Regions from separate parts of the Mesorhizobium sp. M0019 genome, predicted to be linked through region 1. Evidence: predicted binding sites of a transcription regulator. Region 1 holds the regulator's gene; the other holds the start of a gene.
The links. The regulator PhoB, encoded in region 1, activates phosphate uptake and scavenging genes when phosphate is short. The targets are predictions, from matches to a motif close to TGTCATNNANCTGTCAT.
Positions count from the first base shown of each region.

Region 2: the regulator PhoB is predicted to act here: its motif matches at 4,050-4,066, upstream of NKK47_RS04790 (PhoX family protein).

Region 1 covers NZ_JAMYVK010000001.1:331,714-337,324, forward strand. Annotated here, with positions in the region: gene pstB (phosphate ABC transporter ATP-binding protein PstB) at 1-404, shown strand, start outside; gene phoU (phosphate signaling complex protein PhoU) at 437-1,144, shown strand; gene phoB (phosphate regulon transcriptional regulator PhoB) at 1,161-1,850, shown strand; gene NKK47_RS01665 (ROK family protein) at 1,860-3,104, opposite strand; gene xylF (D-xylose ABC transporter substrate-binding protein) at 3,391-4,431, shown strand; gene NKK47_RS01675 (sugar ABC transporter permease) at 4,574-5,611, shown strand, end outside.
Region 2 covers NZ_JAMYVK010000004.1:73,616-79,226, reverse strand. Annotated here, with positions in the region: partial or broken gene NKK47_RS04820 (C40 family peptidase) at 1-451, shown strand, start outside; gene NKK47_RS04815 (helix-turn-helix domain-containing protein) at 578-1,381, opposite strand; gene NKK47_RS04810 (SMP-30/gluconolactonase/LRE family protein) at 1,497-2,357, shown strand; partial or broken gene NKK47_RS04805 (sodium-independent anion transporter) at 2,394-2,617, opposite strand; gene NKK47_RS04800 (phosphatase PAP2 family protein) at 2,877-3,578, opposite strand; gene NKK47_RS04795 (hypothetical protein) at 3,593-3,931, opposite strand; gene NKK47_RS04790 (PhoX family protein) at 4,133-5,611, shown strand, end outside.

The DNA.
Region 1 (5,611 bases):
CCGAGATGGACGGCCGCGTCGAACAGGCGTTGAAGCGCGCCGCGCTGTGGAGCGAGGTCAAGGACAAGCTCAACGCCAGCGGCTTGAGCCTGTCCGGCGGCCAGCAGCAGCGGCTCTGTATCGCCCGCACCGTGGCCGTGAAGCCGGAAGTCATTCTGCTCGACGAACCGGCTTCGGCCCTCGACCCGCTGTCGACTGCCAAGATCGAGGAACTGATCGACGAATTGCAAGCCGACTATACGATCGTCATCGTCACCCACAACATGCAGCAGGCGGCGCGCGTGTCGCGCCAGACCGCCTTCATGTATCTGGGTGAACTGGTCGAGTTCGACCGGACCGAGAAGATCTTCACGTCGCCCCGCGAGAAGCGCACGCAGGACTACATCACTGGCCGCTTCGGCTGAGCCGTTCCGATCATGCATATGAGGACAGGACCATGGGCGAACACACAGTCGCTTCTTTCGACGAGGATCTCGAGCAGATCAGCAAGCTGATCCGCGACATGGCCGACCTCGCCGGTTCGATGGTCGGCGGGGCGACCAAGGCCCTGTTGAATTCCGACAACGTGCTGGCGCAACGCGTCGTTTCCGACGACGCCATCATGGATGCGCGTCAACGCGAACTGGACGACCGCGCCATCACCCTGATCGCCAAACGCCAGCCGATGGCCCACGATCTTCGCCATGTGGTCGGAGCGATCCGCATGGCGGGCGACCTCGAACGCATCGGCGACCTTGCCAAGAATATCGCCAAGCGCGTGAGTGCGGTCGGCCTCAGCGCTACGCCGCGGGACCTGTCGCATTCCATCGACGCGATGGCGCAGCTGGTTCTCATCCAGGTGCAGGGTGTCATCGAGGAATATGCTGCAGGCGATGCGGCCGCGTTGGCCAAGCTGCGTGCCGCCGACGAGCGCATCGACGTCAAATACACGTCCGTGTTCCGCGAGCTGTTGACCTACATGATGGAAGATCCGCGCAACATCACCGCTTGCACGCACCTGCTGTTCTGCGCCAAGAATCTGGAGCGGATCGGCGACCATGTCACCAACATCGCCGAAAATGCGTATTATGTGCTGACCGGCGAGCAATTGCCGGTCAATCGTCCGAAGCAGGACGAAACGACAATGTCCGCACCGGTGACATGATGGGGGTGCCCAGCCGATGATCGCACCACGCATAATGGTGGTGGAGGACGAGGAGCCATTGGGTGTGCTGCTCCGCTACAATCTCGAATCCGAAGGCTACCAGGTCGAGGTGGTGACACGCGGCGACGAAGCCGAGATCCGTTTGCAGGAGAATGTGCCCGACCTTTTGGTGCTCGACTGGATGATACCAGCGGTTTCCGGCATCGAGCTCTGTCGTCGGTTGCGGGTGCGCCCCGAAACCGAGCGGCTGCCGATCATCATGCTGACCGCGCGCGGCGAGGAGAGCGACCGGGTGCGCGGGCTTTCGACCGGCGCCGACGACTATCTGGTCAAACCGTTTTCGACACCGGAATTCATGGCCAGGGTCAAGGCGCTGCTGCGGCGCGCCAAGCCGGAAGTGCTGTCCAGCGTGCTGAAGGTCGGCGACATCGTGCTCGATCGCGAATCGCACAGGGTCTATCGCAAGAAGAGCGAAATCAGGCTCGGGCCGACCGAATTCCGGCTGCTCGAGTTCATGATGCGGCATCCGGGCCGTGTCTTCTCGCGCAGCCAGTTACTCGATAATGTCTGGGGCGAGACAATCTACATCGACGAACGCACCGTCGACGTGCATGTCGGGCGGCTGCGCAAAGCCGTCAACAACGGCCGGATGCCGGATGTCATCCGCACCATCCGCGGTGCCGGCTATGCGATCAGGGAAGATTGACCCGCCTGGTCAGGCTACGTTCTTTCTGACGCTGGGCCTCATTTGCGCGCCCGGCGCGAAAATCTCCTGGTCGACGAAGCTTAGCGCCCGCATCGCGCAGCCTTCGCGGATCAGCGGCAATTCGTTCGGCTCTGTATCGAAGGAGATCGAGCCCGAATGCTGGCCGCCGGCGGTCTGGGCGATTGCCTTCCGCAAGGCCGGCTCGATCAGATCGAAGGCGGCGGCACTGGCGCCGACCATCGCGACCGGTGCCGGATCGATCAGCGCGAACAGCGAGCCGAGACCGAAACCCAGCGCTTCGCCGGCCTTGCGGTAGGCCTCGCGTTCCGGCCCATCTTTCTCGCGCGCCCGGGCCGCCAGTGCTCGCATGTCGGCGTCGCTGACGTCGGCGATCGGTTCGCTTTCTTCGCTCATCTGCCTGGCGTTGCGCCAGATGGCGTAGTTGCCGGCATAGGCCTCGATGCAGCCGCGCCGCCCGCAACGGCAGAGCGCGCCGCCCGGACGATGGATCATGTGGCCAAATTCGCCACCCGAGGAATGCGTCCCGGTGAACAGTTCGCCCTTCAGCACCAGCCCCATGCCGATGCCATGCGAAAGCAGGATGGCGATGAAGTCGTCGCGATAGCGATCCGGATTGCGCCAGCGCAAAGCCACCGCCATCATGTTGCAGTCGTTCTCCACCGTTGCCGGGATGCCGAATTCGTCCTCCAGCATGTCGGCAAAGGCGATGTCGGTCTGCGGCGTGATCGGCGACCACAGCATGGCGCGTGCAGGGGAGTCGGTAATGCCCTGAATCGCCAGGGCGATGCGGGCGACACTGCGGACGTCAAGGTCTGGATCCTGCAGCCGGCGCCGGACGATGGCCATGCATTCACGGATCAGCTCGTCGCGCGGCATGGTCAGCGTGTCCAGTCGGCGCTGTTCCTCGGCGACCACCTGTCCCGTATAGTCGATAATGGCGGCCGACAGGAAATTCAGCGACAACACCACGGTCAGCACCGCCGCCGCTTCCGGGTTGAGGGCGAGGCCGACCTGCGGACGACCGCGTTTCAACGAAACGGGCTCACTTGCCTTGCTCTCGGCGAGGATGCCTTCCCGTATCAGGTCGGAAGAGATCGCCGATATGGTCGAATGACTGAGGCCGGTAGTAGCTGCGATCTCAGTACGCGATGGCTGGCCGGCCCGGCGCACCGCCGAGATCACCATCGCCCGGTTGCGCCGGCGCAAATCGTCATGGCGGATTCCGACCGACATTGTTTTGCTTTCCTCCCGGTTGCCGCGGCCGCTCATGAACCGGAAGCCGTCGGTAATGTCCGACAAATAGTGTCGGACGCAGGCAAATAGTGTCAGATGCAGGTGGCGCTGTCATCGTTTATTCCGACGCTCGAAAAAACCCGCAGAGTCATCAAAATCCATCAGAATCGATGTTGACAGCAGCCGGAGATCGGGCCAGTATTTTTTCGAGGCTCGAAAAAATTAGAGCTTCTAAGCTGGTCTTTGAGCCAATTGGTCACGCCGTACGCGGCGCAGGGAGGATATGATGAAGAAATTCACGACCGCCATTCTGGCGGGTGTCGCCATGACGCTGGCGCTGGCGTCGGTGGCGCAGGCTAAAGACAAGGTCATCGGCGTTTCGTGGTCGAACTTCCAGGAAGAGCGCTGGAAGACCGACGAGGCCGCAATGAAGGCGGCCATTGAGGCCGCAGGCGACAAGTATATTTCCGCCGACGCACAGTCCAACCCCGGCAAGCAGCTCACCGACGTCGAGAGCCTGATCTCGCAGGGCGCCAGCGCACTGATCATCCTGGCGCAGGACGCCTCGGCCATCGGGCCGGCCGTGCAGAAGGCACTGGACGAAGGCATCCCGGTCGTCGGCTATGACCGGCTGATCGAGAACAAGGACGTGTTCTATCTGACCTTCGACAACAAGGAAGTCGGCCGCATGCAGGCCCGCGAAGTCTTCAAGGTGAAGCCGGAAGGCAACTACGTCTTCATCAAGGGTTCGGGTTCCGATCCGAATGCCGATTTCCTGTTTGCCGGTTCGATGGAGGTGCTGAAGGAGGCCATTGACGGCGGCAAGATCAAGAATGTCGGCGAGGCCTATACGGACGGCTGGCTGCCGGCCAACGCTCAGAAGAACATGGAACAGTTCCTGACCGCCAACGACAACAAGGTCGATGCCGTGGTCGCCGCTAATGACGGCACTGCCGGCGGCGTCGTCGCCGCGCTGACGGCGCAAGGGCTGGCCGGATCGGTTCCGGTTTCGGGCCAGGACGGCGACCACGCCGCGCTGAACCGCATCGCGCTCGGCACACAGACCGTGTCGGTGTGGAAGGATGCGCGCGAGCTCGGCAAGAATGCCGCCGAGATCGCCTCGCAACTGGCCGACGGCAAGCAGATGACCGACATTGCCGGCGTGAAGGATTTCACCACGCCCGGCGGCAATACCGTCAAGTCGCTGTTCCTGACCCCGGTCGCCATCACCAAGGACAACCTCAACGTCGTCATCGACGCCGGCTGGATCAAGAAAGAAGAGGTCTGCGCCGGGGTGACGGCTGGCACTGTTGCAGTCTGCAACTGAGCCGACGTTTCCGAAAAGTCCGAACGCCGCGGCCGCTCGCCGCGGCGTTTTTCCAACAAGAGTTGTTTTTCCGCTTCCGGCGGATAACTTCTAGGCTGCTTCCGGCATCCGCGGCAGACGGCAACCCGGCGGGAGAAACATCATGACCGACACGACGTCCAACACGCCGGTCGACAGCACGACAGACCGGGCACGGGAATCCGAACTCGGCATTGTTGCCCGATTTCTCAAGGCAACCGAACTCGACACGCGCATGCTCGGCATGGTCGGCGCGCTGCTGGTCATCTGGGTCGGCCTGCATGTCATTTCTAGCGTACGGCTCGGCGTCAATCCGTTCGACTTCGACAGCCGGACCTTCCTGACGCCACGCAATCTCTGGAACCTGTCGGTGCAGACTTCGGCCGTGGCCATAATGGCCGCCGGAATGGTGCTGGTTATCGTCATGCGCAATATCGACCTGTCGGTCGGCTCCGCCGAAGGCCTGATCGGCGTGGTCATGGGTTTTGCGCAGGTGCATTTCCTGGTGCGAATGGTCGGTCTGCAATTAGGCAACCCCTGGATCTGGATCCTGGCGCTGGCCATCGGCCTCGCGCTTGGCCTTCTGATCGGAGCGTTCCAGGGATACATCATCGCTTATCTCGAGGTGCCGGCCTTCATCGTGACGCTGGGCGGCCTTCTGGTCTGGCGGGGTGCCGCATGGTGGGTCGCCAGTGGGCAGACGATTGCGCCGCTGGATGCCACTTTCCAGCTGATGGGCGGCGGACCGACGGGTTCGATCGGTGCGCGATGGAGCTGGATCGTCGGAATTGTCGCGTGCCTGGCGGTTGTGTTCATGCTGCTCAACGGGCGGGTGCAGCGCAAGCGGTTCCGCTTCCCGTTACGCCCGATCTGGGCCGAGACGTTCCTCGGGGCCGTCACTTGCCTTGTCATCATGGGCGCCATATGGCTTGCCAATTCCTATCCTTGGCCGGTCGGCATCGTGAACAGATATGCGGCGGCCAACAATATAACCGTTCCCGAAGGCGGGCTGTTCATCGCCCATGGCATCGCCATACCCGTGCTGATGGCTGTAGCCGTAGGGCTGATCATGACCTTCATCGCCAAGCGTACCCGTTTCGGCCGCTATGTCTTCGCCATCGGCGGCAATCCGGAAGCAGCCAACCTTGCCGGTATCAACACG
Region 2 (5,611 bases), on a different contig from region 1:
CCGTGCGAGTGGCCTGGCTCCGGATGACCGCGAAGCGGTCGTCGCCTTCATGATCGGCAGGCTCGGTCTCAGATACGATCTCAAGAACATATTCGACATGCTGCGCTACTTCTTGCCGACGCCGCCGGTGCCGGTGCGCTGGCGCCGCCGCATGCTGGCTTTCGGTTCCGGCGACCCGACGCGTGCCATCTGCTCGTCGCTGATTGCCGAGGCCTATGGCCTGATCCGCTACCCGATCCTGCCGGAGATTACGCGGGCGCCTGGCCGTGCCTCGGCCCAGTCGAGCTATTCGCGCAGGGAAATCCTGCACATCCGCCATCACTCGCTCTACACTCCGCGCGATTTCGACCTGTCGCCCTATTTCCGTATTGTCAAGCCGACGCTGGAATACGGCTTCGACTACCGGCAGATGGTCTGGGATGACAAGGTGGCGAACAAGACCGCCGAATAGCCGCTCGATCTTGTGTTTGAGCAGGGGACCCTCTGAGAACCGGTTTGCTGCCGATACTCAGGGGTAAGAAGCTCAGTCAGACTGGCTGCCGCCAACAGCCCGGACTCGGTCGTTCTGCATTTAGACCTAGGCCGGCAGACGTCGTCCGTTTGCGGCAGCCGCAACTCGATCGTCCGTCCGTGCGCCTGCGTCGCGCGGATGCGGCCCGATCGGCATGATCACCGGGAACGGCGTTGCGCCGAACGCAAACGTCCATTTGTAGCCGACCAGTCCGTCTTCGGGCGTCGTGTGCTGGTCGTGATGAGCAAGCAATTTGGCGCGCTCCGCCAATTCCTCCGCCTCGCGCCTGACCATTTCCGCCGTTTCCGGCCGCATCCGCCTGGAGAAGCTGACGAACGTCGACTCGCGCTCAAGATGGGTGATGGCCCAGCCGATGAAATTCTTGTTGGTCGTCTCGAACAGCGGCCGCAATGGCCCGTCGAAATTCCACTGGATCGGCGCCTCGACCAGCAGCCTTGCCGACAGGCCGCGACCGAGCGCGACCAGGCCGAGTTCCTCGAGCTCGCGCAGATAGAGGAACATCGAAGCCTCGCTCAGCCCTTGTGAGCGCATGATGCCTTCGGGCGTGAATTTCTCGGAAAGCATGACAAAGACGAACAGCAGTGCCGGCTGCCCAGCGAGCTTGCGCTCGATCTCCGGCGCGATCTGGTTGGCGGGTCCTGGTCCTCTGTTCATAGAGCCGAGCACGTTCTCCAACTCTACGCCGGCGGCAGTGCAGATCTCCATCAGCCGGTCGAGCTTGCAGTTGCGCTCGTGGAAGATGCGCTTCACCGTCGGCTCGGAAACACCCATCCGCTCGGCAAGGACGCGATAGGTGATGCCCTTTGCCTTAAGCGTCCGCTTCAGCGCTTCGAAGATCAGGCCGTTCATGGGATGCACCTCTTTTGCACGATTTGGTATCAGCCTTCGGTACTAGTCCTGATAGATCTTCCCGAAAAGTATCGAAAGGCCTAGCTCTCCGCTAGTCCATTACAGGAGACTAGCCATGAAGAGCCTCTTCACCTCGATACTTCTCGCCCTGGTCGGCATCGCGGCCGCGCCGGCAGTTCAGGCCGCTGAACTCTGGCGCACCGGCGGCCTCGAGCAGCCTGAATCGGCGCTGTTCGACGCCGCCGGCCAGCGCGTTATCGTCTCGAACATCGTCGGTAATCCCGGCGAAGCCGACGGCAACGGCTATCTGTCGATCCTGTCGATGGACGGCAAGCTAGTCACGCAACACTGGACCGACGGCATGGACGCGCCCAAGGGCATGGCGATTGCCGGCGGCAAACTCTACGTCGCCGACATCACCCATGTGCGCGTCGTCGATCTCGCAAGCGGCAAGCTAACATCGACGATCGACGTGCCGAACGCGGTCTTCCTCAACGACGTGACCGCCGACGCGTCCGGCAAGATCTACGTCACGGATATGCTTGCCGATACGATCTATCGCATCGACGGCGACCGGCCCGAACTGTTCGTCAGGGATGCGGCGCTTGCTTCGCCGAATGGCATCTTCGCCGATGGCGGCCGGCTGATCGTCGCTTCCTGGGGCAAGGGCATCAAGCCCGACTTCAGCACCGCGGAGCCCGGCGGCCTGCTCTCGGTCGATCTTGCTACCAAGGCCGTTTCGCCACTGCCCGGCGCGGAAAAGTTTGCCAACCTCGATGGCGTCGTTGCCATCGGCGGCAGCATCTACGCCACCGCGTATATGACCGGCACGCTCTACCGCTACAAAGCCGGCGGCACGCCGCAAGCGGTTGCGACGTTCAAGCCGGGCAGCGCCGACATCGGCACCGACGGCAAGTCGACAATCTTCGTGCCGCTGATGAACGACGGCGAGATCGCGGCATTGGGCCTCGACTAAGCCAGCCATCGGCTCAGGCGGCGGGCGCGGCTTTCTTCAGCTGCGCCCGCGATCCGTGATCGAGGCGGCATAAGTCACCAGCGGCCGCTTGACGCCGTGGTTGATCAGCATGCGGCGTATCTGCGGCGAAGCGCCTGATATAATGAAGCGAACGCCGGCGCGGCTCGCCTTGTGGGCCGCACCCTCGATGACATTGGCCGCCGTTGATCGAAGAACGGCACCGCCGAACAGTCGAGGATGAAGTTCCTGCGCTGGCGCGGTCGGCGACGTCTTCCTGCACCAAGGATTGATGGTCTGCCTCCAAACATGCAGCACTCTTTGCCAGCCGATGCGCTGTCATGCTACAAACCTCGGCATCGTTTGGCGGGACATCCACTGCGATCCCGATTTCACAGGCACGACTTCAAAAGGATGAGCGGGTGAAGATATTCAAAGCGTTGGCGACCTCGACAGCCTTGCTGTCGATGGTTTTCCTGCTGGCAGGCTGCGGTCATGGCCTGATCAACAGGCTGATTTGAGTCAGGTGCCGTCGGCCCGCCCAAGCCATCGCTGCAGGAACCGTGCCGCAAGCCAGCACAGCATCGCCCAGGCAAAGCCGGCGCACCAGCCGGCCAATACGTCGGACGGCCAGTGGACGCCGAGATAGATGCGGCTGATGCCGACCACCACCGTCGTCAGCACCGCCAGCCCGAGTACATAGATCTTCGTTGTCCGCCCGGGCAAAAACCGCGCCGCCATGCTGCCCAGCGTCAAATATGTCACCGCCGACAGCATGGCGTGGCCGCTCGGAAACGAAAGCGATGCCACATCGGCGAGATGCGAGACCAGATCAGGGCGCGGCCGGTCGATGTCGAATTTCAGCACGCTTGACAGGAGCTGGCCGCCCGCTACCGCGACGAACATGAGAAGCGCCGCGCCTGGCCTGCGGATAAGGAGCAGGTAGACGATCATTGCTGCCGTGATCACCACCAGTACGCTGGCGCTGCCGAGGCTGGTGATGTCGCGCATCGCCCCTTCCAGCCACGCCGGTCCGATCGGATTGTCGGGCTGCCCGGCCTTGCGGAAGGCAAGCAGGATTTCGGTGTCGAAGGCATGCGGCGTGGTGGCCCGCGCCAGCTCCATCAGCTCCTCGAACCCCCACAGCCCGCCGGCAATGACCAGCCCGGCCAGCAGAACCGGGAACTCCAGCCAGTTGCGCAGTCTGCTTGCAATCTTCTTCATCGGCCCGATCGCAGTTACAGCCTTTGCAGATAGGGCCCGAGCGTGATCAGCGCCACAGCTGCGATGGCAAGCACGATGCCGGTTGCCTGTAAGGCATTGACGCGCTCGCCGAAGAAGACCAGCGCCACCACATTCACCGACACCAGCTGGATCACCGCCGACAGGCTGAACGACACCGACATGCCGAATTCACGGATCAGCCTCAGCATGATCAGATTGCCCAGCGAATAGAGCGCCAACGTCAGCACAATCTTGCCGAGGCTCGGCGCCAGCCCCCACTGTTTTGCGGCCATCGCCGCCAGCAGGAAGATCACCGTCGAAACGCAGAGCTGCCCAAGTCCCCAGAAACTCACTTTTGTTCCTCCCGATGCGGTCCCTACGCGCCTGCCGCAGCTCTTGTTTCCGAAGCGCCGGTCGCGGTCAAGCGGGGCCGATGTTGGATACGAAATCGCAGGTGGCAATTAGCCGGCATGTCATCAAACTGTGACCTGCCGGCGATACCGGACTGGCCAGGCAACACGCTCCAGCAATCCATCCAGCCAGAGGCAGGCCCTATGACCGAACATCGCACCCCTGACGCCCATTTCCGAACCAGCCTGCTCGAGGAAAACGACGGGCCAGGAGCCAATCCCACCGACAACCGCACCATGGGTGAGATCATCGCCGCGCGGTTCTCGCGCCGCGGCTTCCTCAAGAGCTCGCTTGCCGTCTCGGCCATAGCCGCTACCGTCAGCCCGCTGGCGCTGATCACCGCCGACAACGCCCGCGCCGCCGAAGGCTCCGCCTTCGCTTTTGACGAGCTCGAGGCCGGCATCGACGACAAGCATCACGTTGCATCCGGCTATGACGCCGATGTACTGCTGCGCTGGGGCGATCCGCTGTTCGCCGATTCGCCGGAATTCGATCCGACAAAACAGTCGGCGGAAGCCCAGGCCAGACAATTCGGCTACAACAACGACTATGTCGGCTATATCCCGATCGACGGCTCGGCCGAGCACGGCTTCCTGGTGGTCAACCACGAATACACCAATCCGCACCTGATGTTTCCGGGCCTCGTCACCATCGTCGACGGCAAGGCCAAGCAGGCGCCCCTCAGCAAGGAACAAGTCGACGTCGAGATGACGGCGCATGGCGGCACTATCGTCGAGATACGCAAGGTATCAGGCAAATGGCAGGTCGTTCGCGACGGCAAGCTCAACCGCCGCATCACCTCCAACACCGAGATCGCGCTCTCCGGCCCGGTCGCCGGCCACGACCGCGTCAAGACCAGCGCCGATCCGACCGGCACGAAGATCATCGGCACCATCAACAATTGCGCCGGCGGCGTCACGCCATGGGGCACCTATGTCATGGCCGAGGAGAACATCCACGGCTATTTCTCGGGCGAGCTGCCGCAGGGGCATAAGGAAGCCGCCAATTACAAGCGCCTCGGCATTCCCGAAGGTGCCTATGAATGGGCAGCGCATTACGACCGTTTCGACATCGGCAAGGAGCCGAACGAGCCGAACCGCTTCGGCTGGATCGTCGAGGTCGACGTCCAGGATCCGACTTCGGCGCCGAGGAAGCGCACCGCGATGGGGCGCTTCAAGCATGAGGGCGCCGAATCAATCGTCGCCAAGGATGGCCGTGTCGTCTTCTATCTCGGCGACGACGAGCGCTTCGACTATGTCTATAAGTTCGTCACCACAGGCAAGTTCGATCCGGACGACCGCGCCGCCAACATGGATTTGCTCGACGACGGCACCTTGCATGTCGCCAAGTTTGCCGACGACGGTTCGGTCGAGTGGCTGCCGATCGTCTTCGGCCAAGGGCCGCTGACGGCGGAGAACGGCTTTGCCAGCCAGGCCGACGTGCTGATCGAGACGCGCCGCGCCGCCGACCTGCTCGGCGCCACCAAGATGGACCGTCCGGAAGACATCCAGCCCAATGCCACCAACGGCAGGGTCTATGTCATGCTGACCAACAATTCGAAGCGCAAGGCCGACCAGGTCGACGCCGCCAACCCGCGTGCCGAAAATGCCTTTGGCCACATC